2 regions of the Chromobacterium sp. genome follow, and region 1 is predicted to be linked to the other one. Evidence: predicted binding sites of a transcription regulator. Region 1 holds the regulator's gene; the other holds the start of a gene.
What was found. The regulator FNR, encoded in region 1, switches genes on or off when oxygen is low (the NO sensors DNR and NnrR bind a similar motif). The targets are predictions, from matches to a motif close to TTGATNNNNATCAA.
Positions count from the first base shown of each region.

Region 2: a site for FNR is predicted at 3,177-3,190, ahead of nirJ (heme d1 biosynthesis radical SAM protein NirJ). Genes of this name have one in related genera too.

Region 1 covers NZ_JAYSGF010000041.1:10,174-35,941, forward strand. Annotated here, with positions in the region: gene ACE3QM_RS18640 (ABC transporter substrate-binding protein) at 1-386, opposite strand, end outside; gene ACE3QM_RS18645 (beta-ketoacyl-ACP synthase III) at 549-1,670, opposite strand; gene iscR (Fe-S cluster assembly transcriptional regulator IscR) at 2,222-2,710, shown strand; gene ACE3QM_RS18655 (IscS subfamily cysteine desulfurase) at 2,741-3,958, shown strand; gene iscU (Fe-S cluster assembly scaffold IscU) at 4,020-4,403, shown strand; gene iscA (iron-sulfur cluster assembly protein IscA) at 4,421-4,744, shown strand; gene hscB (Fe-S protein assembly co-chaperone HscB) at 4,813-5,346, shown strand; gene hscA (Fe-S protein assembly chaperone HscA) at 5,442-7,304, shown strand; gene fdx (ISC system 2Fe-2S type ferredoxin) at 7,314-7,655, shown strand; gene iscX (Fe-S cluster assembly protein IscX) at 7,788-7,982, shown strand; gene ACE3QM_RS18690 (hypothetical protein) at 8,047-9,039, opposite strand; gene ACE3QM_RS18695 (glutathione S-transferase family protein) at 9,218-9,853, shown strand; gene udk (uridine kinase) at 9,946-10,566, shown strand; gene ACE3QM_RS18705 (VOC family protein) at 10,915-11,313, opposite strand; gene ACE3QM_RS18710 (inositol monophosphatase family protein) at 11,395-12,186, opposite strand; gene ACE3QM_RS18715 (RNA methyltransferase) at 12,389-13,168, shown strand; gene ACE3QM_RS18720 (DUF1853 family protein) at 13,158-14,078, shown strand; gene fnr (fumarate/nitrate reduction transcriptional regulator Fnr) at 14,126-14,872, opposite strand; gene hemN (oxygen-independent coproporphyrinogen III oxidase) at 14,982-16,388, shown strand; gene ACE3QM_RS18735 (sodium:alanine symporter family protein) at 16,456-17,871, opposite strand; gene ACE3QM_RS18740 (methyl-accepting chemotaxis protein) at 18,626-20,614, shown strand; gene ugpQ (glycerophosphodiester phosphodiesterase) at 20,816-21,568, opposite strand; gene ACE3QM_RS18750 (cytochrome d ubiquinol oxidase subunit II) at 21,713-22,726, opposite strand; gene ACE3QM_RS18755 (cytochrome ubiquinol oxidase subunit I) at 22,723-24,063, opposite strand; gene ACE3QM_RS18760 (GbsR/MarR family transcriptional regulator) at 24,066-24,632, opposite strand; gene mutS (DNA mismatch repair protein MutS) at 24,948-25,768, shown strand, end outside.
Region 2 covers NZ_JAYSGF010000081.1:24-4,791, reverse strand. Annotated here, with positions in the region: gene ACE3QM_RS22535 (DUF1484 family protein) at 1-97, shown strand, start outside; gene ACE3QM_RS22530 (hypothetical protein) at 121-480, shown strand; gene ACE3QM_RS22525 (Crp/Fnr family transcriptional regulator) at 1,007-1,696, opposite strand; gene nirJ (heme d1 biosynthesis radical SAM protein NirJ) at 1,909-3,120, opposite strand; gene ACE3QM_RS22515 (DUF6396 domain-containing protein) at 3,253-4,659, opposite strand.

The DNA of each region.
Region 1 (25,768 bases):
CGGAACGGATGGTTCTTGTCGATCATGCGGCTGAAGGTAAACACCACATCATCGGCGTTGAACTCGCGGCTGGGCTTGAAATAGTCGGTAGTCTGGAACTTCACGCCCTTGCGCAGATGGAAGGTGTAGCTCAGGCCATCGGCGGCCACGTCCCATTTCTCGGCCAGCGCCGGCACAACCTTGGTGCCGCCGCGCTGGAATTGCACCAGGCGGTTGAATACGGTTTCGGCGGACGCGTCGAAGTCGGTGCCGGTAGTGTATTGACCCGGATCGAAACCGGCCGGGCTGCCTTCCGAGCAGTACACCAGAGTGCCGGCGGCCTGGGCCGACATCGCGGCCCCCGCGATCAGGCCGGCTGCCAACAGCGCTTTCTTGACAGTTTTCATAATTATTTCCTTTCCCTTGTACAGACTCGTAGGTCTTGCTTTATCGGTGGGTTCAATGCCCGCCATGGGGGGATACATTATGCAGAGAGGACGCTTTTGACAAGCGTCCTCTGCTTTTTTCTGCCAAGCGCCCTTCGCGCTAGGACTATTTTTACCGACTTATCAGATTTTCCTCAGCACAACACTGCCCACCGAATAGCCCGCGCCGAAAGAAGAGATGACACCGACATCGCCGCTGCGCAGGTCGTCAGAATGCAGATGGAATGCGATGATCGAACCGGCGGAACTGGTGTTGGCATAGCGGTCCAGGATCACCGGCGCCTCGACATCGCCGGCCTCGCGGCCGAGCACGCGCCGGGCGATCAGCTGGTTCATCGCCAGATTGGCCTGGTGCAGCCAGAAACGCGCCACCTCGGCCGGCGCGATGCCCAGGCCGTCCAGGTGCGCGGCGATATGCTCGCCCACCATCGGACACACTTCCTTGAATACCTTGCGGCCCTGCTGCACGAACAGCTTGTCCGCTTGGCCGATGCCGCTCTCGTCGCAACGATTGAGAAACCCGAAATTATTGCGGATGTTATTGGAGAACACCGTGGCCAGCTTGCTGCCCAACACCTCGTAACGCTGCGCCGAACTGGCCGCATCGGCCCGCTCCAGCACCACCGCGGTGCAGGCGTCGCCAAAAATGAAGTGGCTGTCGCGGTCGCGGAAATTCAGGTGGGCGGAACAGATTTCCGGGTTCACCATCAGCACCGCGCGCGCCTGGCCGCTGGCGATGGCGTTGACCGCGGTCTGAATGCCGAAGGTGGCCGACGAGCAGGCCACATTCATGTCGAAGGCGTAGCCATCGATGCCCAGCGCCTGCTGCACCTCGATCGACACCGCCGGATACGGCCGCTGCATATTGGAGCAGGCGACGATGACCATATCGATGTCGGCGGCGCTGCGGCCGGCCCGCTCCAGCGCCTGGCGCGCTGCGGCCACCGCCATTTCCGCCTGAATCGACAACTCGTCGTTGCCGCGCTCCGGCAGATGCGGCGCCATTCTGGCCGGGTCCAATACTCCGGACTTATCCATCAGAAAGCGTTGCTTGATGCCGGAAGCCTTTTCGATGAACTCGGCGCTGGATTCGGCCAGCGCTTCCATTTCACCGGCGGCGATGCGTGCCGCGTGCTGCTGATTGTGAGCCTGCACGAACGCGTTGAACGTTGCGACCAGTTCCTGATTGCTGACCGCGTGCGGCGGCGTGAACAAGCCGGTTCCGCTGATGACGACCTTGTGCATGAATTGTCCTTTTAGCCCCCGTAAGCCGGGTAAGAACCGCCAAGCAAATCTCGGATCCCGCGTTGCGCCGACTGTTCGCGTCGGCGCCCCTTGTCACAGGAGCGCGGTGAGACTTTGTTAGCGGCTTAATCTTAAGTGTAATAATTATGTGGCGACTCCAGCTGCGCCGGCCGCGCTGCCGCGGCCGCAAAACGCGCCCTGTCGCGGTCTGCCCATAGGCAAACCATTCCGTCGCCGGATTCTACACCAAGCCCTTCATCTGAAAGTAATAAAAGCGCAAACCCCGCCACCAGCGCCGTTGCGGCGGATTCGCCGCCATGGAGCGCGTCCGGCCGCCGTCCCAGAAGGCCATATGCAGCGGCTCCCGCAGCGCAAGCCAGTACCCCAATCAGCAAAAACCGAGTAAAATGATCGGCTTTGCGCGACGGCGCCTCCGCGGTGCCCGCCTTGACCAGCGTCAATAATACTTGACTAAAACAGTCGGATATTAGGTATAATCGTCTGCATCAGGAATTCATCCCTCCAAAACCCCACTCTTGGAGACCAGAGACATGCGTTTAACCACTAAAGGCCGCTTTGCCGTCACCGCGATGCTGGACCTGGCCTTGCGCGAAAGCGGCGGCCCGGTCACGCTGGCCGGCATCAGCGAGCGCCAAGGCATCTCGCTCTCCTACCTGGAACAATTATTCGGCAAACTGCGCCGCGCCGAACTGGTGGACAGCGTACGCGGCCCCGGCGGCGGCTATACCCTGGCCAAAACGACAATAGATATTTCCGTGGCCGACATCATCACGGCCGTGGACGAACCGGTGGACGCCACCCAGTGCGGCGGCCGCGAGAACTGTCGCGGCAATCAGCGCTGCATGACCCACGATTTGTGGACCAATCTGAACGTCACCATTTTTGACTACCTGTCCAAGGTCAGCCTCGCCAGCCTGGTGGAGCAGCAAAAAGCCAAGGACGGCAAAGAAAACACTGTATTGCAGGATAAGCGCGAATGCAGCGTGCTTCACGCTTCTGCCGCCTCCGGCGCCCTGTAGGCGCGGACCCCTCTTCTGTGGAGAACATAAATGAGCCAGCTCAAGCTTCCTATCTACCTCGACTACTCGGCCACCACGCCGGTAGACCCGCGCGTTGCCGCCAAGATGATTCCCTATCTGTGCGAACAATTCGGCAACCCGGCCTCTCGCAGCCACAGCTTCGGCTGGGACGCGGAGGAAGCGGTGGAGAACGCGCGCGCTGAAGTGGCCAAGCTGATCAACGCCGATGCCAAGGAAATCGTGTGGACCTCCGGCGCCACCGAATCCGACAACCTGGCGATCAAGGGCGCCGCCCATTTCTACAAGAGCAAGGGCAAGCACCTGATCACGGTCAAGACCGAGCACAAGGCGGTGCTGGACACCATGCGCGAGCTGGAACGCCAGGGCTTCGAAGTGACCTACCTCGGCGTGAAGGACGACGGCCTGCTGGATATCGAAGAGTTCAAGGCCGCGATCCGCCCGGACACCATCGTCGCCTCGGTGATGTTCGTCAACAATGAAATCGGCGTGGTGCAGGACATCGAGCAATTGGGCGAAATCTGCCGCGCCAAGGGCGTGATCTTCCACGTCGACGCCACCCAGGCCCCGGGCAAGGTGGTCATCGACATGGAAAAGCAGAAAGTGGACCTGTTGAGCCTGTCCGCCCACAAGGTATACGGCCCCAAGGGCATCGGCGCCCTGTACGTGCGCCGCAAGCCGCGCGTGCGCCTGGAAGCGCAGATGCACGGCGGCGGCCATGAGCGCGGCTTCCGCTCCGGCACCCTGGCCACTCACCAGATCGTCGGCATGGGCGAAGCCTTCCGCATCGCCCGCGAAGAGATGGACAGCGAGCGCGAACGCATCCGCATGCTGCGCGACCGCCTGTGGAACGGCATCAAGAACATGGAAGAGGTTTACATCAACGGCGACATCGACCAACGCGTGCCGCACAACCTCAATGTCAGCTTCAACTTCGTCGAGGGCGAAAGCCTGATCATGGCGATCAAGGAACTGGCCGTGTCCAGCGGTTCGGCTTGTACCTCGGCTTCGCTGGAGCCGTCCTACGTGCTGCGCGCGCTGGGCCGCAACGACGAAATGGCGCACAGCTCGATCCGCTTCACGCTGGGCCGCTTCACCACCGAGGAAGAAATCGACTTCGCGGTGAATCTGCTAAACCAAAAGATCGGCAAGCTGCGCGAACTGTCTCCGTTGTGGGAAATGTTCAAGGACGGCGTGGATCTGAATTCGGTTCAATGGGCCGCCCACTAAGGGCGACGGCAATATCCAGCGCCGAGCCGGCCTTGCCGGCGCGGCACTGAAGGAGATAATCATGGCATACAGCGACAAGGTAATGGATCACTACGAAAACCCGCGCAACGTGGGCTCTTTCGAAAAAGGCGACGACAGCGTGGGCACCGGCATGGTGGGCGCGCCGGCCTGTGGCGATGTGATGAAGCTGCAAATCAAGGTGGGCGAGGACGGCGTGATTCAGGACGCCAAGTTCAAGACTTATGGCTGCGGTTCCGCCATCGCCTCTTCCTCGCTGGTGACCGAGTGGGTCAAGGGCAAATCGCTGGACGAAGCGCTGGACATCAAGAACACCGCCATCGCTGAGGAACTGGCGCTGCCGCCGGTGAAGATTCACTGCTCCATCCTGGCCGAGGACGCGATCAAGGCCGCGGTCAACGACTACAAGCAGAAGCACGGCAAATAATTCAGCGGGGACACATCATGGCTATCACGCTTTCCGAACGCGCCGCCGCGCACGTCAGCGCCTTCATCGCCAAACGCGGCAAGGGCCTGGGCATCCGCTTGGGCGTCAAGACCTCCGGCTGCTCCGGCATGGCCTACAAGCTGGAGTTCGTTGACGCGGCCAGCGATGACGACGTGACCTTTGAAAGCCATGGCGTCACCGTGTTCACCGATGCCAAGAGTCTGGCCTATATCGACGGCACCGAGCTGGATTACGCCAAGGAAGGTTTGAACGAGGGTTTTCAGTTCAACAATCCCAACGTCAAGAACGAATGCGGTTGCGGCGAAAGCTTCAACGTCTGATCCCGATGGGCGGGACGCGCTAACGCGCGCCCCGCTCCACTGCACGCTAAGCTTTCCAGCCTTCCCCTATGAGCACCGACTTCAGCCAAGACTTCTTCTCCCTGTTCGACCTGCCGCGCCGCTTCGCCATCGATAGCCAGGCGCTGGAACAAGCCTGGCGCACCGCGGCGGCCCAGGTCCATCCCGACCGCTACGCCAGCGGCAGCGACGCCGACAAGCGCAGCGCGCTGATGCAGGCGACCCGGGTGAATGAAGCCTACCAAACGCTGAAGTCGCCGCTGAACCGCGCCCGTTATCTGCTGACCCTCGCCGGTGTCGACACTCAGGAAGACACCAATACCCAGATGCCCACCGACTTCCTGATGGCGCAGATGGAGTGGCGCGAGAACATCGAAGCCGCTCGCGATGCCGACGATCTGGCGACGCTGGAAACGCTGTCGCGCCAACTGCGCGCCCAGAGCCGCGAACATCAGGCCGAGCTCGAGCAAGCGCTGGATCAGCGCTCGGATTTGGACGCGGCGGCGCTTCTGGTGCGAAAATTGCGGTTTTTGCAAAAGCTGGACCAGGAAATCGGCGATGCGATCGAGGGCTTGCTCGGCTGAGTCCACGGCCGCCGCCCGCGCCGCTCCCCGTGAGCCGGCGCCGCGCCGGACCTTGCCGCTGCCAGCGGCTCACCTCCTACTGACTTGAACTGAATATGGCCTTACTGCAAATCGCCGAACCCGGACTCTCCGCCGCTCCGCACCAACACCGACTCGCCGTCGGGATAGACCTGGGCACCACCAATTCGCTGGTGGCCTCGGTGCGTAGCGGCTCCGCCTCCGTGCTCAAGGACGAGCACGGCCGCAGCCTCTTGCCCTCGGTGGTGCGCTATGCCGACGAAGGTCATGTCAGCGTCGGCTACGAAGCCCAGAAAGAGCAGAACAAGGACCCGCACAACACCATCGTCTCGGTGAAGCGCTTCATGGGTCGCGGCCTGGCCGACCTGCCCGATGCCGGCAACCTGCCCTACCGCTTCGTCGACGCCCCCGGCATGCTGCAGTTGGTCACCCGCGGCGGGGTCAAGAGCCCGGTCGAGATCTCTGCCGACATTCTGCGCACACTGAAACAGCGCGCCGAAGCCAGCCTGGGCGGCGATCTAACCGGCGCGGTGATCACGGTGCCGGCCTATTTCGACGACGCCCAGCGCCAGGCCACCAAGGACGCCGCGCGCCTGGCCGGGCTGAACGTGCTGCGCCTGCTGAACGAACCCACCGCCGCCGCCATCGCCTACGGGCTGGACAACGGCAGCGAAGGGACTTACATCGTCTACGACCTGGGCGGCGGCACCTTCGACGTATCGATTCTCAAGCTCAGCCGCGGCGTGTTCGAAGTACTGGCTACCAGCGGCGACTCCGCGCTGGGCGGCGACGATTTCGATCACCGCGTCTACTGCTGGGTGCTGGAGCAAGCCGGCCTCTCCGGGCTTGGCGCCCAGGACACCCGCTTGCTGCTGACCCGCGCCCGCGAGGCCAAGGAAGCGCTGACCGAGCACGCGGAAACTCAGATCACCGCCTTGCTGTCCGACGGGCTGACGCTGGATCTGACGCTGGACCAGGAAACCTTCCGCCGCATCAGCAAGAATCTGGTGGACAAGACCCTGCTGCCGGTGCGCAAGGCATTGCGCGACGCCGATGTCGCGCCGGAAGACGTCAAGGGCGTGGTGATGGTGGGCGGCGCCACCCGCATGCCGCAAGTGCAAAAAGCCGTCGGCGACTTTTTCGGCCAGCCGCCGCTGACCAATCTGGACCCGGACAAGGTCGTCGCGCTGGGCGCGGCGATCCAGGCCAATGTGTTGGCCGGCAACAAGGGCGATGAGGAATGGCTGCTGCTGGACGTGATTCCGCTGTCGCTGGGCATTGAAACCATGGGCGGACTGACCGAGAAGATCATTCCACGCAATAGCACCATTCCAGTGGCGCGCGCCCAGGATTTCACCACCTTCAAGGACGGCCAGACCGCGATGTCCATCCACGTGCTGCAAGGCGAGCGCGAACTGGTGAGCGATTGCCGCTCACTGGCCCAGTTCACCTTGCGCGGCATTCCGCCGATGGTGGCCGGCGCCGCGCGCATCCGCATCACCTTCCAGGTGGACGCCGATGGCCTGCTGGAAGTGTCCGCCCGCGAACAGACCTCCGGCGTGGAAGCCCGCATCGAGGTCAAGCCCTCTTATGGCCTCAGCGACGAGGAAATCAGCCGCATGCTGACCGAGTCCATGAGCCATGTGCATGAAGACATCGAGGCGCGAAAACTGCGCGAGGCCATCGTCGACGCCACCAGCCTCAGCGAGGCCTGTCGCGCGGCGCTGGCGGCCGATGGCGATCTGCTGGACGCCGATGAGCGCGCCACGCTGGATCAGGCGCTGGCCGTGGTCGATGCCGCCATCGCCGCGGCCCAGACCGCGCGCGATGTCAATGAAGCCAGCGGCCGCCTAAACCGCGCCTCCGAAGAATTCGCCTCGCGGCGCATGGATCGCAATATCCGGCGCGCGCTCAAAGGCCACAATATTTCTGATTTGTAAGGATCCGCCATGCCGCGAATCATCGTACTGCCCCACGCCGACCTCTGCCCTGAAGGCGCGGTCATCGACAACGCCGAAGCGGGCCAAAGCATCTGCCAGGTCTTGCTGGACCACGATATCGAACTGGAACACGCCTGCGAGATGTCCTGTGCCTGCACCACCTGCCATTGCATCGTGCGCGAGGGCGGCAACTCCCTGAACGAAGCCGACGAGCTGGAAGAAGACCTGCTGGACAAGGCCTGGGGGCTGGAAGCCCAATCCCGGCTGTCCTGCCAGGCGATTGTCGCGGAAGAGGATTTGGTGATAGAAATCCCCCGTTACACCATCAACCACGCCCGCGAACACCACTAGGAACACGCCCAAAAATCCCTGTAGCCGCGTTGCGCCGCCTTGCCGTACCTCATGTACTGTCTGCGGCGGCGCGCCTTGCTACAGCCGCTGCGCTGGATTTTATGAGCGGTTCCCCGCTCAGGAGACAAGAAGATGAAATGGACCGACGTGCTGGACATCGCCATCGAACTGGCGGAAACCCATCCGGAGATCGACCCCAAAACCGTGCGCTTCGTCGATCTGCACAACTGGGTGGTCACGCTGCCGGACTTCGACGATGATCACAGCCGCGGCGGCGAACGCGTGCTGGAAGCGATACAGCAAGCCTGGATCGACGAAGTGGAATAAACAGGCCAAGACCATTTGCCTGATACGGAAAGCCGCCGCCCCCGGGACGCGGCTTTTTGCTCGCCTAACGCACCGCCTGGCCGCTGCTCCAAGCCTGGCGCAAGGCGCGACCGCAAACCGCCGATTGCAGATAGGGCTTGTCCGTCGCCGAACGGGACAGCCAGCCGGCGTGCGCCTCGCGCGCCAGCACGCCGTAATGGGCTTTATCCCGGCTGATCCATGGATAGAAGCCGAAAGCGCCCGGACTGCTGAACGCACCGTCGCCGCTGCCGGGATCGTCTTCCACCCAGTGGCCTATCGAATAATGCCAAACCTCGTTTTCCGGTATCGGGCTCTGCAGCGCCTGCCGCGGGCAGGCGCGTGGATTGGCGCATACCGCGTGCGCGCCCAGCAAGGCATGGATGGCAAGCCGCCCCGCGATGATGGCCTGCAGGAAACGGGCATAATCGCCGGCGCTGCCCACGCCGCCGCCTGCCGGCTGCGGCTGCGCATAGCCGAAGCCCCAGTCGGCGCCCATCACCGATAAGCCGTTGCGGACTTCAACCGCCAGCGCCTCATTGCCATCCTCGCCCAGCCCCATTTCCAGCGCATGCCGCTGCATATGCCCGCCGTTGTAGAAGAAACGGCCATCCCCCGCCGCATCCGGCCGCCCATAGTCATTGATGCGGCTATTCATGCAGCTGGCCACTGTCTGCCAGGTGCCACAGCCGCGCAGCCCGGTATAGGCGCTGCGAAAACTCAGCAAACGGATATCGGACTCGCTCAAGCGGCCCTGGCGCCGCTGCACGACATAGGCGGCGTAAATCCACTTGGAGGCGGAAGCGAGCGCCAGCCGTGTCTGCCGCCCCGGCGCGCCCGCGCCGACGGCGCCGCTGGCCAGTAATCCGCCGCCATCGCCGATTTCCCAGTAAAACGGCCGCGCGGCGCGGCAAGCCTCCGCCCGCTCGGCCGTGGCCTGCGTCGCGGTGGCGCGCTCCGCCTGCGTCGGCGGCTGCGCCGCAACCATGGCAGCCAGCCCGAAAGCCATCGCGCCCAGCCAGATTTCCATGCCCCTCATCGCCCGCCTCCGTTTTCCCTCCGCGCCGATCCTCGCCGGCGGCCGCCACAGCTCAGTGTAGTCGACGCCGCGCACAAGCTTTGATATCCGCATAGGAAAACCCAGGCCGATGGCGGTATCATCGGGTTCAGGCTGCGACAGCCCGTCGGCAGCCTCCCCAACCGAACGGAGTCACTGGATGTTCACCCTCATCATCGGCAATAAAAACTACTCATCCTGGTCCTTGCGCCCCTGGCTGGTGCTGAAAATGCTGGACGAGCCGTTTGAAGAGCAGCAGATCGATCTCTACCTGTCCGACACCAAGGCGCGCATCCTGGCCGCCAATCCGGCCGGCAAGGTGCCGGTGCTGATAGACCGCAAGCTGCGGGTCTGGGATTCGCTGGCGATCTGCGAATACCTGGCGGAATGCTTTCCCGCCGCCAAGCTATGGCCGGACGACGCCGGACTGCGCGCGGTCGCCCGCTCCATCGTCGCCGAAATCCATTCCGGCTTCTCCGCGCTACGCGAACACCTGGCGATGAATCTGACGCTGCGCCACATCAATTACCAGAGCACGCCAGCGGTGGAATTCGACATCGCCCGCATCATCTCGCTGTGGGAAGAGCATCTACCGCGTCACCAGGCAGACGGCGAATTCATCTTCGGCGGCTTCAGCATCGTTGATGCCTTCTTCGCTCCCATCGCCACCCGCTTCCACACTTACAACGTCAAATTGCCAGAACAATCGCAGGCTTATGTCGACCGCCTGCTGGCTTTGCCGGCGATGCGGGAGTGGTATCGCGCCGCTCAGGCGGAAGGTCAGCGCGCTTCATAACGGATAATGTCGCAATTAGAGTGGAAGGACGCGCCATAACTCATTAGAATGGCGCGTTTTTTTATATTTTTTACGCGTAGAAGGATAGTTTCATGACCACCCCGTTCATCATCGGCGTTGCAGGCGGCAGCGGCAGCGGCAAAACCACGGTGACCAACCAAGTTCTGGAAACCATTGGCTCCGAGATGGCGGCTGTGATCATTCAAGACTTTTACTACCGCGACCAGAGCCATCTGACCTTCGAACAGCGCCTGGCGACCAACTACGACCACCCGCAGGCTTTCGACTGGCCGCTGCTGATCGAGCACATCGATGATCTGCGCAATGGCCGCGCCATCGAAATGCCGGTCTACGACTTCGCCAACCACACCCGCGCCGAGGAAACCATCACTGTGCAGCCGGCGCCGGTCATCGTCATCGAAGGCCTGTTCCCGCTGTACGACGCCGCGTTGCGCGACATGATGTCCTTGAAGATCTTCGTCGACACCGATTCCGACGTGCGCTTCATCCGCCGTCTCAAGCGCGACATCACCGAGCGCGGCCGCACCACCGACAGCGTGATCGAGCAATACCTGACCACGGTGCGCCCGATGCACAACCAGTTCATCGAACCGACCAAGCGCTTCGCCGACGTGATCCTGCCGCACGGCGCCAACGATCCGGCGGTGGACATCATCACCACCAAGGTGGCGAGCCTGATGGTACATAATTGATTCACGCGGCGGCATCCACGCCGCCGTCTTCCGCCCGCTCTTCCAGCGGGCGCCACGCACAGGAGCATTCCATGCATACGATCAAACCGCGCAACCCACACGCTTGCGCGCCCATCATGAAAAAAGGCGGCGCCCACGCGCGCAGCCGCTCCGGACAGCGCCAAGCCGGACGCCAGGCCATGCTGGCCGAACTGGATCTGGAGCTGGATCTGAATTGGCACGAGGCGGACGCCTACCCCCCGCAGCCGCAAGCCGCGGCCGACGACGAGCCGGCGGTTTTTGGCGACGTGAATAACAAAGAGCCGCGCAATGCGCGGCTCTTTGTTATTCACGGGGCCCTGCCGGCGTTTAAACGCCGGACTTCAATTGCAGCAAGTCCCAGCGATTGCCGTACAAATCCTCGAACACCACCACGGTGCCATATGCTTCCTCGCGCGGCTGCTCACTAAAGCTCACGCCCGCCGCCGCCATGCGGCGGTAATCGCGCCAGAAATCGTCGGTATGCAGGAAGAAACCGACGCGGCCGCCGGTCTGCGTGCCCACCACCGCCTGCTGCCGCTCATTGCTCGCCTTGGCCAGCAGCAGCGCGCACTCGCTCGCCCCCGGCGGCGCCACGCGCACCCAGCGCTTGTCCTCGCCCTGCCGTTCGTCCTCCAGCAACACAAAACCCAACTTGTCGACATACCAGGCGATGGCTTCATCGTAATCCGTCACCACCAGGGCGATCGAACCCAAAAACTGTTTCATCTCACGCTCCAAACAAAAACGGCGTCCCCGAGGACGCCGTGACCCGCTTAGCCAAGCCCCAGTGGGCCAAGCCGACAGCGCTTACTTGCCGATATGCGGCGCCAGCGTGTGCAGCAGCTGCGCCAGCACTTTCGGGTTGGCGGCGACAATGTCGCCGGACTCCAGCCAGCCCTGCTCGCCGGACAAGTCGGTGACGATGCCGCCCGCTTCCTGCACGATCAGGCTGCCCGCGGCGATGTCCCAAGGCTTGAGGTTCAGCTCCCAGAAGCCTTCCACGCGGCCGCAAGCCACATTGCACAAGTCCAGCGAGGCCGCGCCTTCGCGGCGCACGCCGGCGGTCTTGGCCAGCACATCCTTGAGCATGCCCAGGTATTGGTCGATATAGCTTTGGTCGGACACCGGGAAACCGGTGGCGATCACGCATTCATTCATCATGAAGCGCTTGGACACGCGGATGCGGCGATCGTTGAGGAAGGCGCCGACGCCGCGCGAGGCGGTGAACAGATCGTTGCGGTTGGGGTCGAAGACCACGGCTTGCTGCACCTGGCCCTTGTGCGCCAGCGCGATGGAAATCGCGTACTGCGGGTGGCCGTGCAAGAAGTTGGTAGTGCCGTCGATGGGATCGATGATCCACTCGTATTCCGACGAACCGATGCCTTTCGCGCCGGACTCTTCTGCTAGAATCGCGTGCTTGGGATAAGCTTCCAGAATGGAAGCGATGATGGACTCTTCCGCGGCGCGGTCCACTTCGGTCACGAAGTCATTGTGTTTCTTGCGCTCTACGCGCACCGCGTCGAGATTCAGCGACGCGCGCTGAATGACACTGCCAGCGCGGCGAGCGGCTTTCACCGCGACATTGAGCATCGGATGCATTGACGGCCTCTACACTTTCAACCATGACAGACGTCCGCCACATGACGCGACGTCTGCTAGTAACAATCTGGGTTAAGGAACAAGAAAAACCCGGCGCAATCGGGCAAGGCGACATGCCTGCCCATCCGGCAAGCGCTGGCCTTGCGCGCAAAACGGCGCGCGGGCTTTTCGATAAGCCGGCTATTTTAATGTGAAACTGCTGATGAATAAACCCCAAGTACCTGATTTTCTGAAAAACATTCGCGTGGTGTTGGCGCGGCCCAACCATCCGGGCAATATCGGCTCCGCCGCGCGGGCGATGAAGACCATGGGCCTGAGCCGGCTGTATCTGGTTGAACCCAAAGTGTTTCCCAGCGACGAAGCCAATACCCTGGCCTCCGGCGCGGTGGATCTGCTGGAGCAGGCCACCGTGGTGTCCAGCCTGGCCGAGGCCTTGCAAGACGTCACCATCGCCTGCGCGCTGACCAGCCGCCGCCGCGAGCTGACCACCCCGCTGTCCACCCCGCGCCAGACCACGCCGGAATTGGTGGCGCGCGCCCGCGCCGGCGAACAGGTGGCCCTGGTGTTCGGCAATGAAACCTTCGGCCTGTCGATCGAAGAAGTCGAGCAATGCAATCGCCTGGTCACCATTCCCGGCAACCCGGACTACTTCTCGCTGAACCTGGCGATGGCGGTGCAGGTGATGACTTATGAGCTGTTCAGCCACACCGGCGTGGACGTCGACTACCTGCGCGCGGACAGCGACGCGGCGGCGCTGGGCGAGGTGGAAGGCTTCTGCGGCCACCTGGAACAGACCATGGACAAGATAGGCTATTTCCGCCGCCGCAACAGCGAGCGGATGATGCGCCGGATGCGCACCCTGTTCAACCGCGCCGGCCTGCTGCGCGAGGAAATCGACATCCTGCGCGGCTTCCTCAAACAGGTTCAGCGCGCCGCCGACGGCGAAGTCCGCCGCGATGCCCCCGCCAAGGATGACGACTAAGCCGCTGTTCACCCTGCCCTACGCGCACCCGGCGGTGCGCGATCTGGCTTTTCTGCTGACCGCCCCGGCGCCGTGGAACAGCGGCGCCGACATCGCGCCGCAACGGCTGCTGGGCGCCGACGGCCCGGCGCTGCTGCAAGCGCTGGACGCCGATCCGGCCGAACTGCACGGCTGGCTGGCGCGCCAGCCCACCCGCCGCCTCGGCCATTACGCGGAACGGCTGCTATCGTTCTGGTTCCGGCTGGCGCCGCATATCCAGCTGCTTGCCAACAATCTGCCGGTGCGCGGCCCGGACGGCCGCACCATCGGCGAGTTCGACTTCCTGCTGCGTCTCGACGGCCAGCCGCTGCACCTGGAAACCGCCAGCAAGTTCTACCTCCAGCTGGGCCGCGACGCGGACACCCTGACCGGCCCCAGCCTGCGCGACGCCTGGGCCTTGAAAGCCCGTAAATTGCAAACCCAGCTGCGCCTATCTCGCCACCCGGCGGCCCAAGCCATGCTGCCGTCGGGTTTTGCCGGCTGCGCGGTAGGCGCCCGGCTCAGCGGCTGGCTGTTCCACGCCCTGGACACCGCGCCGGAACCGCCTCCGCAGGCCCAACCGCTATACGGGCAATACTGGCCGCTGCGCGGCGAATGGCCGGCCTCCAGCACGGCCTCGCGCTGGGCCTGGCTGCCCAGACTGAGCTGGCTGGCGCCGGCGCGGCTCGGCTTCGAACAGACCCATACCGCGGCGGCATTGCGCGCGCAGCTGGAACAGGCGGCGGCGCCGCAATTGCTGGCGGAGCTGCAAGCCGGCGCCGATGCTTGCTGGCATGAAGTGGCGCGCGGCTTCGCCGTGCCGCCCGGCTGGCCGCAGGAAGCGCCCTTGTCGCGGCTGTTGGAGCAAATCGCCGGCAGCCCTAGCCCATGAAAAAAGGCAGGCCCATGGCCTGCCTTCAGCAATGCGGCGCTGCGCGCTCAATGCCCGTTGGCGTGCGCGCAACCGGAGATCAGCGCTTTTAGCTCGTCCACCATCACCAGCTGGATATGCTTATGGTCTACCGTAATCCAGCCTTGCTGCTGGAACTTGGACAACGTGCGGCTGACGGTTTCCAGTTTCAGGCCCAGGAAGCTGCCGATTTCCTCACGGCTCATGCGCAGGATGAAATCATTGGCGGCAAAGCCACGAGTGGACAGACGCTGCGACAGATTGAGCAGGAAGGCGGCCAAGCGCTCCTCCGCCTTCATGTTGCCCAATAGCAACATTACATTCTGATCACGAACGATTTCGCGGCTCATCAAGCGGTAGAAATGGTGCTGCAGCGTGGGAATTTCGCGTCCCAGGCTCTCCATGCGGCTGAACGGCAGTTCGCACACCTCGCTGTCTTCCAGCGCAATGGCGTCGCAACCGTGTACATTGGCGGAAATGCCGTCCAGGCCCATCAATTCGCCGGACATATGGAAGCCGGTGACCTGTTCACGGCCGTCCTGGCTGGCGACGCTGGTCTTGAAGAAGCCGGTGCGCACCGCGAACAGCGAACGGAAGCCCTCGCCGCTGCGGAACAGGTACTCGCCGCGCTTCAAACGGCGGCTCTGGCGGATCACCGCGTCAAGCTGGGTCAACTCCTCGCGGTTGAGCCCAACCGGCAGACAGAGTTCCTTCAGGCTGCAGTTGGAGCAGGAGACCTTCAGGTTATGCAAAGAGATATGGTTCTGATCGGACATGGCATGTTTAGTGCAAGCTTGCGCTGAAGCTTGACCCTTATCAAAGCGAAATTCGCAGGATTTCCGCAAATTTACCAGTCCACCAGAGGTTTTGCTATCCAAATACGACATGAAGACCACCCACCCATTTTCTCCTGCCCATTTTGAATTCGACCGCGCGCTGATCGAGCGCCTCGACGGGACAGGTCCTAGATATACGTCATACCCGACTGCGGATCGCTTTACGCCGGGTTTCGCCGAAACAGACTACATCCACTGGCTACGGCAGCGCAGCATCGGCGCCAACCGTAAACCTTTATCATTGTACGCTCATATACCTTTTTGCAACACTATCTGCTACTACTGCGGTTGCAACAAGATCATCACCAAGGACAGCAGCAAGGCTGACTTGTACCTGGACTATCTGGAAAAAGAAGTCCGCATGGTCGCCTCCTGTCTGGGGCGCCGCGAGCAGGTGATACAGCTGCATTTCGGCGGCGGCACCCCCACCTTCTTGTCCGACGCGCAACTGGAACGACTGATGACCTTGCTCAAGACTCATTTCGAGTTCTTGAAGGAGGGGGAGTATTCCATAGAAATAGACCCGCGCAAAGTCAGCGCCGCGACAATCTTCAAGCTGGCCGAACTCGGCTTCAACCGCATCAGCGTCGGCATTCAGGACTTTGAGCCGGCGGTGCAGCAGGCGGTGAACCGGGTGCAGTCCGAAGAGGAAACGCTGGAGGTGATCCAGGCCGCGCGCGATGCCGGCTTCAAGTCGGTCAGCGTAGACCTGATCTACGGCCTGCCGCTGCAGACCCGGGAATCGGTGCGCCGCACGCTGGACAAAGTGATCGCCATCGGGCCGGACCGGCTGGCGCTGTACAACTACGCCCACCTGCCCACCGTGTTCATGCCTCAGCGCCGCATCAACGAGGCCGACCTGCCCTCGGCGGAAACCAAACTGGATATTCTGCAAGACTCGGTGCAGCGCCTGGCCGACGCCGGCTATGTCTTCATCGGCATGGACCACTTCGCCAAGCCGGACGACGAGCTGGCCACCGCGCTGCGCCAAGGCCGGCTGCAGCGCAATTTCCAGGGCTATTCCACCCACGCCGACTGCGACATGATAGGTCTTGGCGTGTCGTCAATCGGCAAGGTCGGCCCCTGCTACAGTCAGAGCGCCAAGGATCTGGACAGCTACTACGCGGCGCTGGACAGCGGCCACCTGCCGGTATTGCGCGGGCTGACGCTGGACAATGACGACATTTTGCGCCGCAGTATCATCCAGGGCCTGATGTGCCGCTTCTCGCTGTCGGTGGAGGCGCTGGAGGAAATCCACGGCATCAACTTCGCCGAGTACTTCGCCGAAGAACTGCCGCAGATCCGCGAGTTCCAGCAACTAGGCCTGCTGTCCTTCGACGGCGACTTCATCATGGTGGAACCCAGGGGGCGCTTCCTGATCCGCAATATCGCGATGATCTTCGACCGCCACCTGCGCGAGCGCCGCACTCAGGCGCGCTACTCCAAGACCATTTGAGCTTGCTCCACAGCAAAACAGCCCGCGTCGAAACGCGGGCTGTTTATCGTTGGAACCAGGTTCAGACTTACCAGATGTCTTTTTCCACCTTGGCCGCCAGTTCCGGGTAATCCGCCACCTTGAACACCGGAGTGGACTCGCCCTGCTTCAACTGGCGCTCGTAATCCTTCAGCACGATGAAGAAATAGCGCGACAGCAGCACAATGGCCACCAGATTGATCAAGGCCATCAAGCCCATGGCGAAGTCGGCCATATCCCATACCAACGGCAAACTGGCCACCGCGCCGAACATCACCATCGCCAGCACGATCAGGCGGAAAGCCAGCAATATCCGCTTGTTGCTGCGGATGAACTCGACATTGCCCTCGGCATAGGCGTAATTGCCGATGATGGTGGAAAACGCGAACAGGAACATCGCCACCGCCAAGAAGGACGCGCCTATCGGCCCGAACTGCGCCTCGATCGCCTTCTGCGTCAGTGCCACGCCGCTCAAGCCCTGGTCGTGCACGCCGGACAACAGGATGATGGCCGCGGTGGCGGTACAGATCACCATGGTGTCGATGAAGACGCCGAACATCTGGATCGCGCCCTGGCTGGCCGGATGGCGCGAAGTCGCCGTCGCCGCCGCGTTGGGGGCGGAGCCCATGCCGGCCTCGTTGGAGAACAGGCCGCGCTTGATGCCCAGCATCATCGCCTGGCTCACCGCGTAGCCAGCGAAACCGCCCGCCGCTTGCTCCAGGCCGAAGGCGCTCTTGACGATCAGCACGATCAAGCCCGGCAGCTCGGCGGCATGCACCGCCAGCACATAGAAGGTCATCAGCAGGTAAATCGCCGCCATTACCGGCACCAGCCATTCCGCCACCCGCGCCACCGAACGGATGCCGCCAAAGATGATGGGGGCGGTCATCACCACCAGCGCCACGCCCACCATATAGCGGTTCCAGCCCCAGGCGCCCTCGGTGGCCGCCACGATGGAATTGGCCTGCACCGCGTTGAACACCAGGCCGAAGGCCAGAATCAGGCACAGAGCGAAGACCACGCCCAACCAGCGCTGGCCCAGGCCTTTTTGAATGTAATAGGCCGGGCCTCCGCGGAAGGTATCGTCATGGTGATTGGTCTTGAACAGCTGCGCCAAGGTCGACTCGGCAAAAGCGCTGGCCATGCCCAGCATCGCGGTCAGCCACATCCAGAACACCGCGCCGGGACCGCCGGCGGCAATGGCGATGGCCACGCCGGCGATATTGCCGGTGCCCACCCGGCTGGCGAGGCCGGTGGCAAAGGCCTGGAACGGCGAAATATCATCCTTGCTGCGGTGGCCGCCACGGCCACCCATCATTTCGCGCCAGCCGCGCGCGAACAGCCGCAGCTGCAACAGGCCGGAGCGCAGCGAGAAATACACACCGACGGCCAGCAGCAGGCCGATCAGCACCTTGCCCCAAATCACATCATTGGCGGCATTGATAAAAGAATGAAGCAACTCCATGATTCCTCTTAAAGCTCTGAGCGTGACAATCTGGAAATGGGCGACGCGCGCCGGAAGGATTTCAGACTGGAAGGTTGGTTTCTGCCCCGGTCTTGATGCCGGGATGAGGGCTTATCACGGGTTCACGATCTGCTGCGCGTCGTGAGACGTCACACGATGAATGCGGCTCTGAAATGCTCATGCGCCAAGCACATTCCGCTTCCTCAGCCATTTTCGCCTTGTCTCGCTCTTGCCCGCGAGATCGTGAATCGGCTCTAAAACCCTGAATCGAGCCGCCGCGGCGATCGCCACGCGGGCCGATATGGGCGGCTCAAACGCACCAGAACAGACTGAGCGATGACGCTATTTTGTCAGACTGTTTCCATGCGAAACCCGGCGAATTTAGCAAAATAGAGTGTTTGCTGGCAATGGAATTCACACGCGGTCGCTCTGCCTCCACCACCGCGCAAGCAACACCATAAGCATATTTATTCAGCTGTTATTCCTGACAGCATCCGACGCGGCAAAACACCAATAGCATTTTAAATGACCAAGGCATTTTTTTGGCAAGCCATGCCAATAACGCCCAGCAGGCGTCGCACTGCACTGCGCTTCTGGCTGATATAGCCCTTAGTCATTGCCAAGCTTGCCGTCCATCGCTCAGCTCTCTTGCCCGAAAATTGCCTATTCTGGTACAGACACGGCCAAGAACCCTATTGCGGGCGCCGCCGCCATCGCCGGGAGCGAGATGATGACAACACCCATGGTAAGGTTGATGCAAGGTCTGAGCTACCCCAGCCGTTTCGCGCTGATCGGCGCGGTATTCGCGGCGGCCCTGCTCTATATGGTGTACGGCCTGTACCGCACCAATCAGGACAATATCGACTTCTCGCAAAAAGAAAGAGTGGGCGTCGCCTACATCCAGCCGCTGAATCGGGTGCTGGGCGCGCTGGAACTGGCGCAGGACCTGGCGGTGCGAGCCGCGCAGGGCAACGCCGCCGCCAAGGCCGCACAGCCGGAGGCCGTGGCCCGACTCGACCAGGCATGGACGCAGTTGCAAAACGCCCATGCCCAATCCGGCGGCGCCCTGCAGAGCGAAGACGCCTGGAAAACCGCCAGCGCGGCGCGCGCGGCGCTCGCGCAACTGGGCAGCGCCCCGCCCGACAAGATCATCGCCGGTTTCGACAATGCCGCCGACAAACTCAACACCCTGCTGGGCGTCGCCAGCGACAACTCCAACCTGACGCTGGACCCGGACATCGACAGCTACTACCTGATGGACGCGGCCACCACCAAGCTGCCGACGCTGGCCAACACCATAGGCGAGGCGCTGGCCTGGGCCGCCAAGCCCGAAACTGGGCAAGCGCTGACGCCGGCCGAGCGCGACCGTCTGGTCGAATTGCGCCCGCTGATCAGCAGCGCGCTGGACGGCCTGAACAGCGACCTGGCCAAGGCCCAGGCCTATAATTCCGCCGTCAAGAGCGCGCTGGACGCCGACAACCAGCAATTGGCAGCCTTCCGCCAGCTGCAAGTGACGGCCATAGACGGCGCGGTGGCGGGCAAGACCGGCTCGGCGCTGGGCGTGGCCGGCCTGGCGGCGCGCAGCGCCAGTGTCATCACCCATTTCAGCGATAGCGCGCTGCAGAACCTGGATGGCTTGCTGCAGGCCCGCATCGGACGGATGCAAGGCCAGCGCAATCTGTATATCGGCATCGGCCTCGCCACCATGTTGCTGGCCAGCTTCCTGTTCCATCAGCTCTATCTATCCATCACGCTGCAACTGGGCGGCGAGCCCTTCTATGTGCAAAGCGTGGTCGAACAACTGGCAGCCGGCCAGTTGGGCATCCAGATCCAGCTGCGCGCGCAGGACAACAGCAGCCTGCTCGCCGCCATCGGCCAGATGCGCAATCAGCTGCGCGAAACCGTCGTCCAGCTATTGGACACCTCGCGCGAAGTCAACGCCGCGGCCGACCAGATGGCGCAAAGCGCGCAGAACATCAGCCATAGCAGCACTCAGCAGACCCAGTCGGCGGCCAGCATGGCGGCGGCGATCGAGCAACTGAGCACCAGCCTGATGGTCAGCGCGGAACAGTCGGAACAGGCCAACCAGCTGTCCCGCACCGCGGTTAGTCAGTCCAGCGAGGGCAACGCCATCATCAGCGAGGCCGGAGCCAGCATGGACAGCATCGTTCGCGATGTGAGCTCGGCTTCGGAAACCATAGGCGCGCTGGGCAAACAGTCGGAATCCATCGCCAGCATCGTCGACGTGATCCGCGATGTCGCCGATCAAACCAATCTATTGGCCTTGAACGCCGCCATCGAGGCGGCGCGCGCCGGCGAACAAGGCCGCGGCTTCGCCGTGGTTGCCGACGAAGTGCGCAAGCTGGCCGAGCGCACCGCGCAGTCCACCACCGAGATCAGCGGCATCGTGTCCGAGATTCAGCGCACCTCGCAGCAGGCCATCGCCAATATGCAGACCGGGATGAGCGCAATCATGCAAGGCCAGGATAATACCCGCAGCGCCGGCGCCAGCATCGCCACCATCCGCCAGTGCGTGGACCAGGTGCTGGACAGCATCCACCAGATCAGCCAGGCGCTGCGGGAGCAGAGCAGCACCAGCCAATCGCTGGCGCAAAACGTGGAAGACGTGGCGCGGATGTCGGAAACCAATGCCAGCGCCGTCGAAGCCAGCGCCCAGACCGCGAGCGAGTTGCAAGCGGTGTCGCAGCGGCTGGGGCAGCTAGCCGGCCGCTTCAGCGTCTAAGAGCCTGTTCAAAGTCTCGCGAGCAAGAGCGAGACAAGGCGAAAACGGCTGAGAAAACGGAATGTACGGTTGGTACATGAGCATTTCGAAGCCGGTTTCAACGCCCATTTCTATCCATCCCGCCGATGCGCAGCAGACTTTGAACAGGTTCTAAGAACCTGTTTACGATCTCCCGAGCACCAGTGAGCTCGTCAACCCCTGCTACCCCGCCGCCAGCAGATCCAGCCGGTCGGTGCAGACACTATCCACGCCCCAGGCCAGCAGCCGCTCGGCGTCGGCGGGCCGGTTCACCGTATAGCACAGCAATTGAAAGCCGGCTTGCTTGATCGCGGCGGCCAACTCCGCGCTCAGGCCCAGATAATCGCAGTGCAGCGCGATGCAGCCCAGTTCGCGCAAGCGTGTCTCCCAGTCCGCCGGCACCTGCTCCACCAGCCAGGCGCGCGGCACATGCGGCGCGGCTTCGCGCGCTGCGCGCAGCGCTTCCGCGGAAAAAGACGACAGCAAGGGCGGAACCGGAGCCGCGGCCCATAGCCGCGCGGCCGCGGCCGCCACCAGCGCGCCGGTGTCCTTCTCCCGTCCCGGGCAGGGCTTGATCTCGATGTTCAAGGCGATGCCCTGGGCCAGGCAGTAGGCGGCGACATTGTCCAGCGTCGGCATCGGCTCGCCGGCAAACGCCGCGCCCTTCCAGCCGCCGGCGTCCAGCCGCGCCAATTGCGCCATGCTCATCGCCGCAGCCGCGCCGTGGCCGTTGCTGGTGCGTTCCACCGTGTCGTCGTGCAACAGAAAGCAGACATCGTCGGCGGACAGTTTCACATCGCACTCGGCGCCGCGATAGCCGTAGCGCCGGCCTTCGCGGAAACCGGCCAAGGTGTTTTCCGGCGCCAGGGCGCCGCCACCGCGATGGGCGATGAAGCGCGGATAAGGCCAGGCCGGAGTGGAACCGGAGTCAGACATAAGGGCTTCCTTGAGCTTGCCGCGTGGACAAAAGGGGCTATTGTCGCCGCGACGGATTGCAGGCGGATGACGAACTCCCAGTATGGCAACAGCCGCCATTGCAAAGCAAAGGCGGCTGTTGTGAGCGCATGACCCGGCCTGGATTTACTGATAAGTCAGCGCATTGGCCTTGCCATGGAACACCCGATAAACGAAGGCGGTGTACAGCAAGATCACCGGCAACACCACCGCCGCGCCCCAGAAGATCACCCACAGCGCCGCGGTGTCGCTGGCCGAGTGCCAGATGTCCAGCCGGCCTATCACCACTTCCGGGAACACGCTATAGGTCAGCCCCCAGAACGACAGCAGCACGACGCCTACGGTGCAGGCAAACGGAGCCCAGCACCAGTTATCGTTGCCGGCGGCCTGGCGCACCGCCAAGCGCGGCAGGATCACCCACAAGGTGGCGAACAGCACGATGCAGCCCAGCGGCAGCGGCAATAGCAGCAGGAATTCTGGCAAGGCGAACCACTTGGCGGCGATATGGCTGCTGGCCAGCGGCGTGGCCACCGACACCAGCAGCACCGAAAGCCCCGCGCCGGCCAGGCTGCGCCGCGCCCAGGCCACCGCCTTGGCCTGCAAGGCGCCGCTGGTCTTCATGATCAGCCAGCCGGCGCCCAGCAGCGTGTAGGCCGCCGCCAGGCCGATCCCGGCCAGCAGCGCGAAGCCCCAGGCCAGCCAGCCGTCGGCGAAACCGGTCAGATAGCGGCCCAGCATCACACCCTGGGTCAGCGCCGCCAGCAGCGAGCCACAGGCGAAGGCGACATTCCACCACGGCTTGTGCGGCTCGCGCGCCTTGACGCGGAAGTCGAAGGCCACGCCGCGCACGATCAGGCCGGCCAGCATCAGCGCCACCGGCAGATACAGCTCGCCGAGGATGATGCCGTGCGCCAGCGGGAAGCCCACCAGCAACAGGCCCACGCCCAGCACCAGCCAGGTTTCGTTGGCGTCCCAGAACGGACCGATGGACGCGATCATCATGTCCTTCTCGTCATTGCTGGCGAAGGGCAGCAGCAGCCCGACACCGAGGTCGTAACCGTCCAGCACCACATAGATGAGCATGGACAAGGCCATCAGGCCGGCGAATACCACCGGCAACCAATACGCGGCGCCACTCATGCCAGTTTCTCCTCGAGATGCGCAGTGTCAGCGCCGGACTGGCCGGCGGCCTTGCCGGCCATGTAGAACAATACCGAGACATAAGCGCTCAGCAGTACCAGATACAGGCTCAGATACATCGCCAGCGTCGACGCCACCATGCCGCCGGTCGCCGGACCCGCCGCCTGCGCCGTGGTCAGCACCCCTTCCACCAGCCACGGCTGGCGGCCGATCTCGGTCACATACCAGCCGGCCAGCGTCGCCACCCAGCCGGCGAAAGTCATGCCCACCAGCGCGCGCAGCATCAGCGGAGCCAATTGACCGCGGCGGCGCAGCTGCCAACAGGCCAGCCAGGACACCAGCAGCATCAGCGCGCCGACGCCCGCCATCACCCGGAAGCTCCAGAACACCTTGCCCACCGGCGGATGCTGGGCGAACTCGTTGAGACCGCGGATCTCGCCGTTGGGATCATGGGTGATGATCAGGCTGGCCAGCTTGGGAATGCCCACCGCCATATCGTTCTGGCGGGTTTCCGCGTTGGGCAGCGCGAACAGCAGCAGCGGCGCGCCCTTCTCGGTGTGCCAGATGCCCTCGATCGCCGCCAGCTTGGCCGGCTGATGCTTGAAGGTGTTCAGGCCATGCATGTCGCCCACGAAGATCTGCAGCGGAATCAGCAGCGCCGCGGTGATCACCCCGGTTTTCAACGCCAGCTTGGCGCCATCGCTGCGGTCGCCCTTCAGCCGGCGATAGGCCGACAGACCGGCGACCAGGAAGGACGCGGTCAGGCCGGAAGCGATCAGCATATGGCTGAGCCGGTACGGCAGCGAGGGGTTGAAGATCACCTCCAGCCAGCTGGTCACCACCGCCTTGCCGTTCACCATCTCGAAGCCGGTCGGGGTCTGCATCCACGAGTTCAGCGCCAGGATCCAGAACGCCGACACCGTGTTGCCGAAGGCGACCAGGAAGGTGGCCCAGGTATGCACCCGTTCCGACACCCTGGAACGGCCGAACAGCATCACGCCGAGGAAGGTGGCCTCCAGGAAGAAGGCGGTCAGGATCTCATACGCCAAGAGCGGGCCGGCGATATTGCCCACCGTCTGCATATAGCCGGGCCAGTTGGTGCCGAACTGGAAGCTCATGGTCACGCCGCTGACCACGCCCAAGGCAAAGGACAGCGCGAAAATCTTCACCCAGAAACCATAGGCGTCCATCCAGCCCTGTTGGCCGGTTTTCAGATAGCGCAGCTTGAAGAACAGCAGCACCCAGCCCATCGCAATATTGATGGTGGGGAACAGAATGTGAAAGGAAATATTGGCGCCGAACTGCATGCGCGCCAATACCAGCGGGTCAAAGTCCATGGCTACTCCCTGTCGCCGTCGCGACTGGTCAGTTTCGAAAGCGAGTGGGTGAATTGCAGGATTTTCTGCACCTGCGACCCCATTTTCATCAGGCGCTGCAAAGTCTCCACGTCCATGTGCTGGATATCGGAGAACCAGGTGGTGACCAACTCGATCAGCTGGTACATCTCCTTCATCCGCGCCTGGGCATGGCGCTCGGCCTCGCTGGCCGGCGCTTCCATGATGGCGCCGCGCAACATGGTCAACGTCGGCTCCACCTCGCGTTTCTTGCGCTCCTCGGCCAGGGTCTTGAAGATGGCCCACACATCATCGGGCGTGGAGAAGTATTCGCGACGATCGCCAGGGAAATGCTGCAGCCGGACCAGGCGCCAGGACTCCAGCTCCTTCAGCCCCATGCTGACATTGGAGCGCGAAAAGCTCAGGCTCTCGGCGATTTCATCCGCGTTCAGCGGCTTCTCCGATACATATAGCAGCGCATAGATCTGGCCGACAGTGCGATTGATGCCCCAGCGGCTGCCCATTTCACCGAAATGCAGCACGAAGGACTGAACGAGAGGCGGTATATTCATGACATTCTCAATTTTCAGGAATTTCTGAAACTTTGATATAAATCATAAATTCGCAATGAAACCAAGTCAATCACAACCATCGTTGAGCGCGGCGCTTGACAAGACGGCACCCCATGCAAACCGCATCACCACTAGCTCGGCCAGCGCGGCTGACGCCGCTGGCGGCCTGCGTTAAAATAGCGCCGACTCTCCAAAACCCCGCCTCGCGCGGGGCCAAACATTAATCAGGGATGCCCTGGCGCCCACGCGGCCTTGATGCGCGGGCAGCTGCCACGGCATCCTGTTGTCTATTGAAAACATAAGAGCCCTTAGCCGATGAGCACGCCACAGCACACCCCGATGATGCAGCAATACCTGGCCATCAAACGCGAACACGCCGACAAGCTTGTGTTCTACCGCATGGGGGACTTCTACGAGCTGTTCTATGAGGACGCGGAGAAGGCGGCGCGCTTGCTCGACATCACCCTGACCACCCGCGGCGCCAGCGGCGGTAACCCGATCAAGATGGCCGGCGTGCCCTACCATGCCGCCGAAGGCTATCTGGCGCGCCTAGTCAAGATGGGCGAATCCGTCGCCATCGCCGAACAGATAGGCGATCCGGCGCTGTCCAAGGGCCCGGTGGAACGCAAGGTGGTGCGCATCGTCACCCCCGGCACCCTGACCGACGCCGCGCTGCTGGACGACAAGCGCGACAATCTGGTGATGGCGGTGAACATGGTCAAGGGCGTGCTGGGCCTGGCCTGGCTATCGCTCGCCAGCGGTGAATTCAAAGTGCTGCAGACCCGGGTGGACGACCTGCACAGCGAGCTGGAACGCTTGAAGCCGGCCGAGCTGGTGATCCCGGACGACACCGGCCTCAATGTGTTCGAGACCGTGGCCACGCCCAAGAAAAAACTGCCGCCGTGGCAGTTCGACATCGAATCGGCGCAGATGACGCTGACCCGGCACTTCGGCACCCGCGACCTGGCCGGCTTCGGCGCCGACACCCTGCCGGTGGCGGTGGGCGCCGCCGGCGCGCTGCTGGAATACGTCAAGACCACCCAGAGCGTGAACCCGGCCCACATCGCCAATCTGGCGGTGGAAGACGCCGGCGAACTGATCCGCATGGACGGCGCCACCCGCCGCAACCTGGAACT
Region 2 (4,768 bases), on a different contig from region 1:
GCCGCTGCTGTTCAGCAGCGAGGAAGCGCTGGCCTTGCTGGAGCCGGTGCAGCAGCGTTTGCAGCTGGGGCTGCAGCGCATCAATCGCGTGTTTTGATCGGTCGGATGGGGAGCATTGCCATGATGAAGCTATTGAAGCAGCACAATGACACGCTCAAGCGCGCCGCGCGTTTGCTCATTGTCTATGAGGCGCGCAGCGGCGTAGTTGCCTTGACGGACGACTGCCCGGCCCATCCGGCCAATTCCACGGCCATTCTTCAGGAGATTCAGCTGGTGCTCGCCGAGTTTCGCCGTTGGCAGCAACGGCATGGCGAGCAGGAATACGCCCGCGCCGCCATCCTGGCGATGTGGGCGTCCGGCGCGTGGAGCAACCGCGATACTTGCGCGCGGCTGTGCTACCGGCAGGCGGGGTTCAGCAATATGGCGCTGGCGCGTCAGGCCTTGGTGGGGGCGCCGGCGCCGGGGGAGGCGCCTCCCTGAACGGGCACGATGCGTACCTATCCTGAAGCGCTGTAAATACGCGGGACACCACGAATCCCACGCGCGCAGGCTCTCTTCAAGCCTGCCGCCGGGAGGTCTTTAGAGGTGGAGGGGATATTTGGCCAAGCCACTATCTCCTCCCTGCTTGACTCCCTCGCGACGGTGCTTGCCTCGCTCAGGCAGGGCGGAACCGGCCCTAGAGCATCATCCGCGCAGTGGATTCAATGTCTTGAACAACGATCTCTCTCGGAAAGATCGTAAACAGGCTCTTAGAGCCTGTTTACGATCTCGCGAGCTAAGGCGAGACAAGGCGAAAATGGCTGAGAAAGCGGAATGTACAGGTGGTACATGAGCATTTCGAAGACGTTTTCAACGCTGTATCGCCGACGCGCAGCAAATCGTAAACAGGTTCTAAGAGCCGCTAACAAAACCGCGCAGCGTACCTGAGCCAAGGCGCGCCGACGCAGGCAGTACCAGTAGTACGACAAGGAGGCGCAACGCAGGATCAGGGGTTTTGTTAGTGGCTCTAAGCGCAGTTGCCGAAGGCCTTCAGCCGCTCCACATCCACCAAGGTAATATCGCGCCCATCCACCTGGATCAGCTCCGCCTCGATCAGCTGGTGCAGCATGCGCGAGAAGGTTTCCGGCGTCAGGTTGAGCCGGGACGCGATCAGGCTTTTATTCACCGGCAGCGATACCTGCGGCGTGAGGCTGCCGCCATCTTCCGGGATGTGTTGCAGCAGATAACCTATCACCCGCTGCAAAGAGCTTTCGATGGAGTAGCGCTCCACGTCCCGCACCAGGCCGTGCAGGCGCAGCGACAGGCCGGCCAGCAAGCGCCGGGCAAAGGCCGGGTCGTGGTCTATCGCTTGCAGGATGCCGGCCGCTTCCACTTTCAGCAGCATGCCGTCTTCCAGGAACTGGGCCATCACCGGGCAGGGCCGGCCCAGGAACATCACCGCCTCGGCGAAGCTCTGGCCGGGGTGGATGATTTCCATCACTTTCTCGCTGCCCTGCGCCGAGGACAACGCCAGCTTCACCCGGCCGTACACCACCAGGAACATGCCGTCGCAGGGGTCGCCCTTCTGGAAGATCACCTGGCCCTTGAGGCCGCGCAGTTCTTGGGTGTGCGGCACCAGCGCCTGGATTTGCTCCGGGGACAGTTGCTGGAACAGCGGCTGGTGGCGCAGGAAGGAAGGGATGTCCAGATGGCTCATGACGGTTTGGCTCGATGATGGGTAGGTTCTCACTATAAAAGCGCGCTCCGCCAAGGACCATGGGCCATTGGCAGCAGCCGCCTAGTTCGATGTGATTAGAGCCGCCAACAAAACCGCTGATCCTGCGTTGCGCCTCCTTGTCGTACTACTTGTACTGCCTGCGTCGGCGCGCCTTGGCTCAGCTACGCTGCGCGATTTTGTTAGCGGCTCATTTAGAACCGGGCTTCCCGGCTCCACGGCGTCAGCTCCGGCAGCGTGTGGCGGCCCGGCTCCACACCGATTTCCACATCGCTCAGATAACAGGCCGGGTCCGCCGCCCAGAAGTCTCCGCTCAGCTCCCAGGCGCGCACTCGGGTATTGCCGTTGCAGATGGCCAGATGGGCGCAAGCGCCGCAGCGGCCGGCCACCGGGCGCGGGGATTGGCGCAGGCCACTCATCAGCGGGTGCCGCGGCTGTTGCCAGATACTAGAAAACGGCTGTTCGCGCACATTGCCCAGCGTCACTTTCCACCACATGGTGTCCGGGTGCACATTGCCCAGGTTGTCGATATTGGCAATGTTGACGCCGCTGGCGTTGCCGCCCCAGCGCCGCAGCGCCCGCAGCAGCGCGTCGGCGCGCTCCGGGTAGTGCCGGCGCGCCCAGTGCAGCAGGTAGACGCCGTCCGCGTCGTTGTTGCCGGTGACGAAGTCGCGCGGCTGGCCGGCCTGGATCTGCGCCAGCGCTTGCTGGATCAGCAGTTCCAGCGCCCAGCGGCTGCGGGCGTGGCGGGCGTCGTCGGCGCGGTGTTTGTTGCCGCGCCCGGCATAGTTGAGGTGGGAGAAGTAGAACTTGTCGATGGCTTCGTCCGCCATCAGTTGCAGCAGCGCCGGCAGGTCCGCGGCGTTGTCTTCGGTCATGGTGTAGCGGATGCCCACTTTCAGGCCGGCGTCGCGCGCCAGCCGCAGGCCGCGCAGCGCCAGTTCAAAGCCGCCGTCCAGCCGCCGGAAGCGGTCATGGGTGGCGCCGATGCCGTCCAGGCTGACGCCGACGTAATCAAAGCCGATGTCGGCCAGCGTGGCGGCAGCGGCCTCGTCTATCAGGGTGCCGTTGCTGGACAGGCCGATATAGAAGCCCAGCGCCTTGGCACGCCGGGCAATGGCCGGCAGGTCCGGCCGCAGCAGCGGCTCGCCGCCGGACAGGATCAGCACGCGCACGCCGTAGGCTTTGAGGTCGTCCAGCACCGCATAGGCTTCGTCGGTGCTCAGTTCGCCGGCAAAGTCGCGGTTGGCGGAGGTGGAGTAGCAGTGCTGGCAGGTGAGGTTGCAGCGGCGGATCAGGTTCCAGATCACTACCGGTCCTTGCGGTCCGGCCGGCATGGCGCGCCCTGGCGGCGGGATGGCCGCCGGCTCGCACAGCAGCCGCAGGTATTGGGTCAGTCGCAACATGGCCGGCTCCACGCGAGAAGATGGCTCAGTGTGCGGCTGGCGGCGGCGGCGGCTCCTTGATGCGGGTCAAATGAAATAGTAGCGATTTAGCCATCTGCCCGTGACTCAATTGGTTTTTACCCCCCCCCCCGCTCAAGCCTCGGGCGGTAGTTGGTAGCGCACCAGCTCCCATTCCACCTCGGTGGGCCGGTAGACCTTCCATTCCTGGCTCAGCCATTGCTGCCACCATGGCAGCGGGAAGGCGACGTCGAGCAAGGGCAGCGGCTGGCCGGCGGTGCAGTAGGTGGTGGGATGGGTGCTGCCCCAGGGCACGCAGCCCTTGGGCGGCCGCGGCCGCCAGTGGGCGTTGACATTGGGCACGTCGCCGCTGCGGCGCAGCGCGCCGATGGGCAGCGCATTGGGGAAAGGCGGGGTCAGCTCGGCCCGTTCGCGCGCGGCTTTGGCCTCGGCTTCGGCGGCGGCCTTGCGCTTGGGGTCGAACAGGCCGGTGGCGGGGTCGAGCTGCTTGGCCTCGGCCAGCTGCTGGATCAGATCTTCGCTGGGCTGAGCCGGCCCCGGCCCACGCCAGGCTTTCAACCATTGGAAGCCGCCGTCCCAGGGCGGCAAGGGGGCCGGCGGCAGCGGCACGATCTGGTCGACTTCTTCTACCGTGGGTTGCAGGTAGGAGTAGTCGTAGAGGAACTCCCCTATCTGTTGGTAACGGCGTTTGCGCTCGGGGTCTTTGGCGACTCCTAGGTAATACAAGCGGTTATTGGATGCGGGGCCATTGAAACCATTTTCTAAAAAGCTGGCCGCACCTGAACTCCCTGCTTTGACGCCGAGTTGTAAAGCCTTAATGCCTTCGTCGTAGTGCTTGTCGGTTTTAAGGTCGATGCCCAATGTTTTTGCCGCGTCAGCATGCCCTTGTTCCGCTGCGCAACGATACATCTGGCGTGCGATATCGGGAGCTTTTCTGAGCGGGATCAACAGTTCGGCAACGTAGAACTGTGCTTCCGGGTTGCCGAGGTCGGCGGCCTTGCGGAAATAGCGCAGCGCCAGCTCGCGGTCGCGCTTGATATTGCCGTAGCCGCGGCTGGTGTAGTAGGCGAGGTTGTAATAGCCGGGGGCGGGGCTCAGGTCCATCAGTTTGTCGTTCAGATCCAGCACTTCGCGGAAGCCGCCGGTGAAGTCGCCATCGGTCAGGCCATTCTGCAAATTGATATTGGCCTTGACGTGGCCATGGGCGGCGGCGATGCGGTAGAGCCGCTGCACTTGTCGCGTGATGTCGGGCTGGCGCTTGAGCAGATTGTACTTTTGCAGGTGGCGGGCGTAGCGGAACAGTTGATCCGCTTCCGGCGTTGGCGCCGGCAGTTGCTGGTGGACGCAGCGGAAGGCCAAGGCCTCTTGCTGTTTGGGGCTGAGGGTGCTGATTCGGGGCTCCTGGGCTAGGGCCGGGGCGGCGATGCTCACGGCTAAAGCCGTCAGCCACAAGGTCACGGCCGCCTGCTGGATCAGCGGACGGTTTGCCGGGTTCTGGCGCGTGCTGGCGTGGCTGAACATCGGATGCTCCTTTCAAGCCTCGGGCGGCAGTTGGTAGCGCACCAGTTCCCATTCCACCTCGGTGGGCCGGTAGACCTTCCATTCCTTGCTCAGCCATTGCTGCCACCAC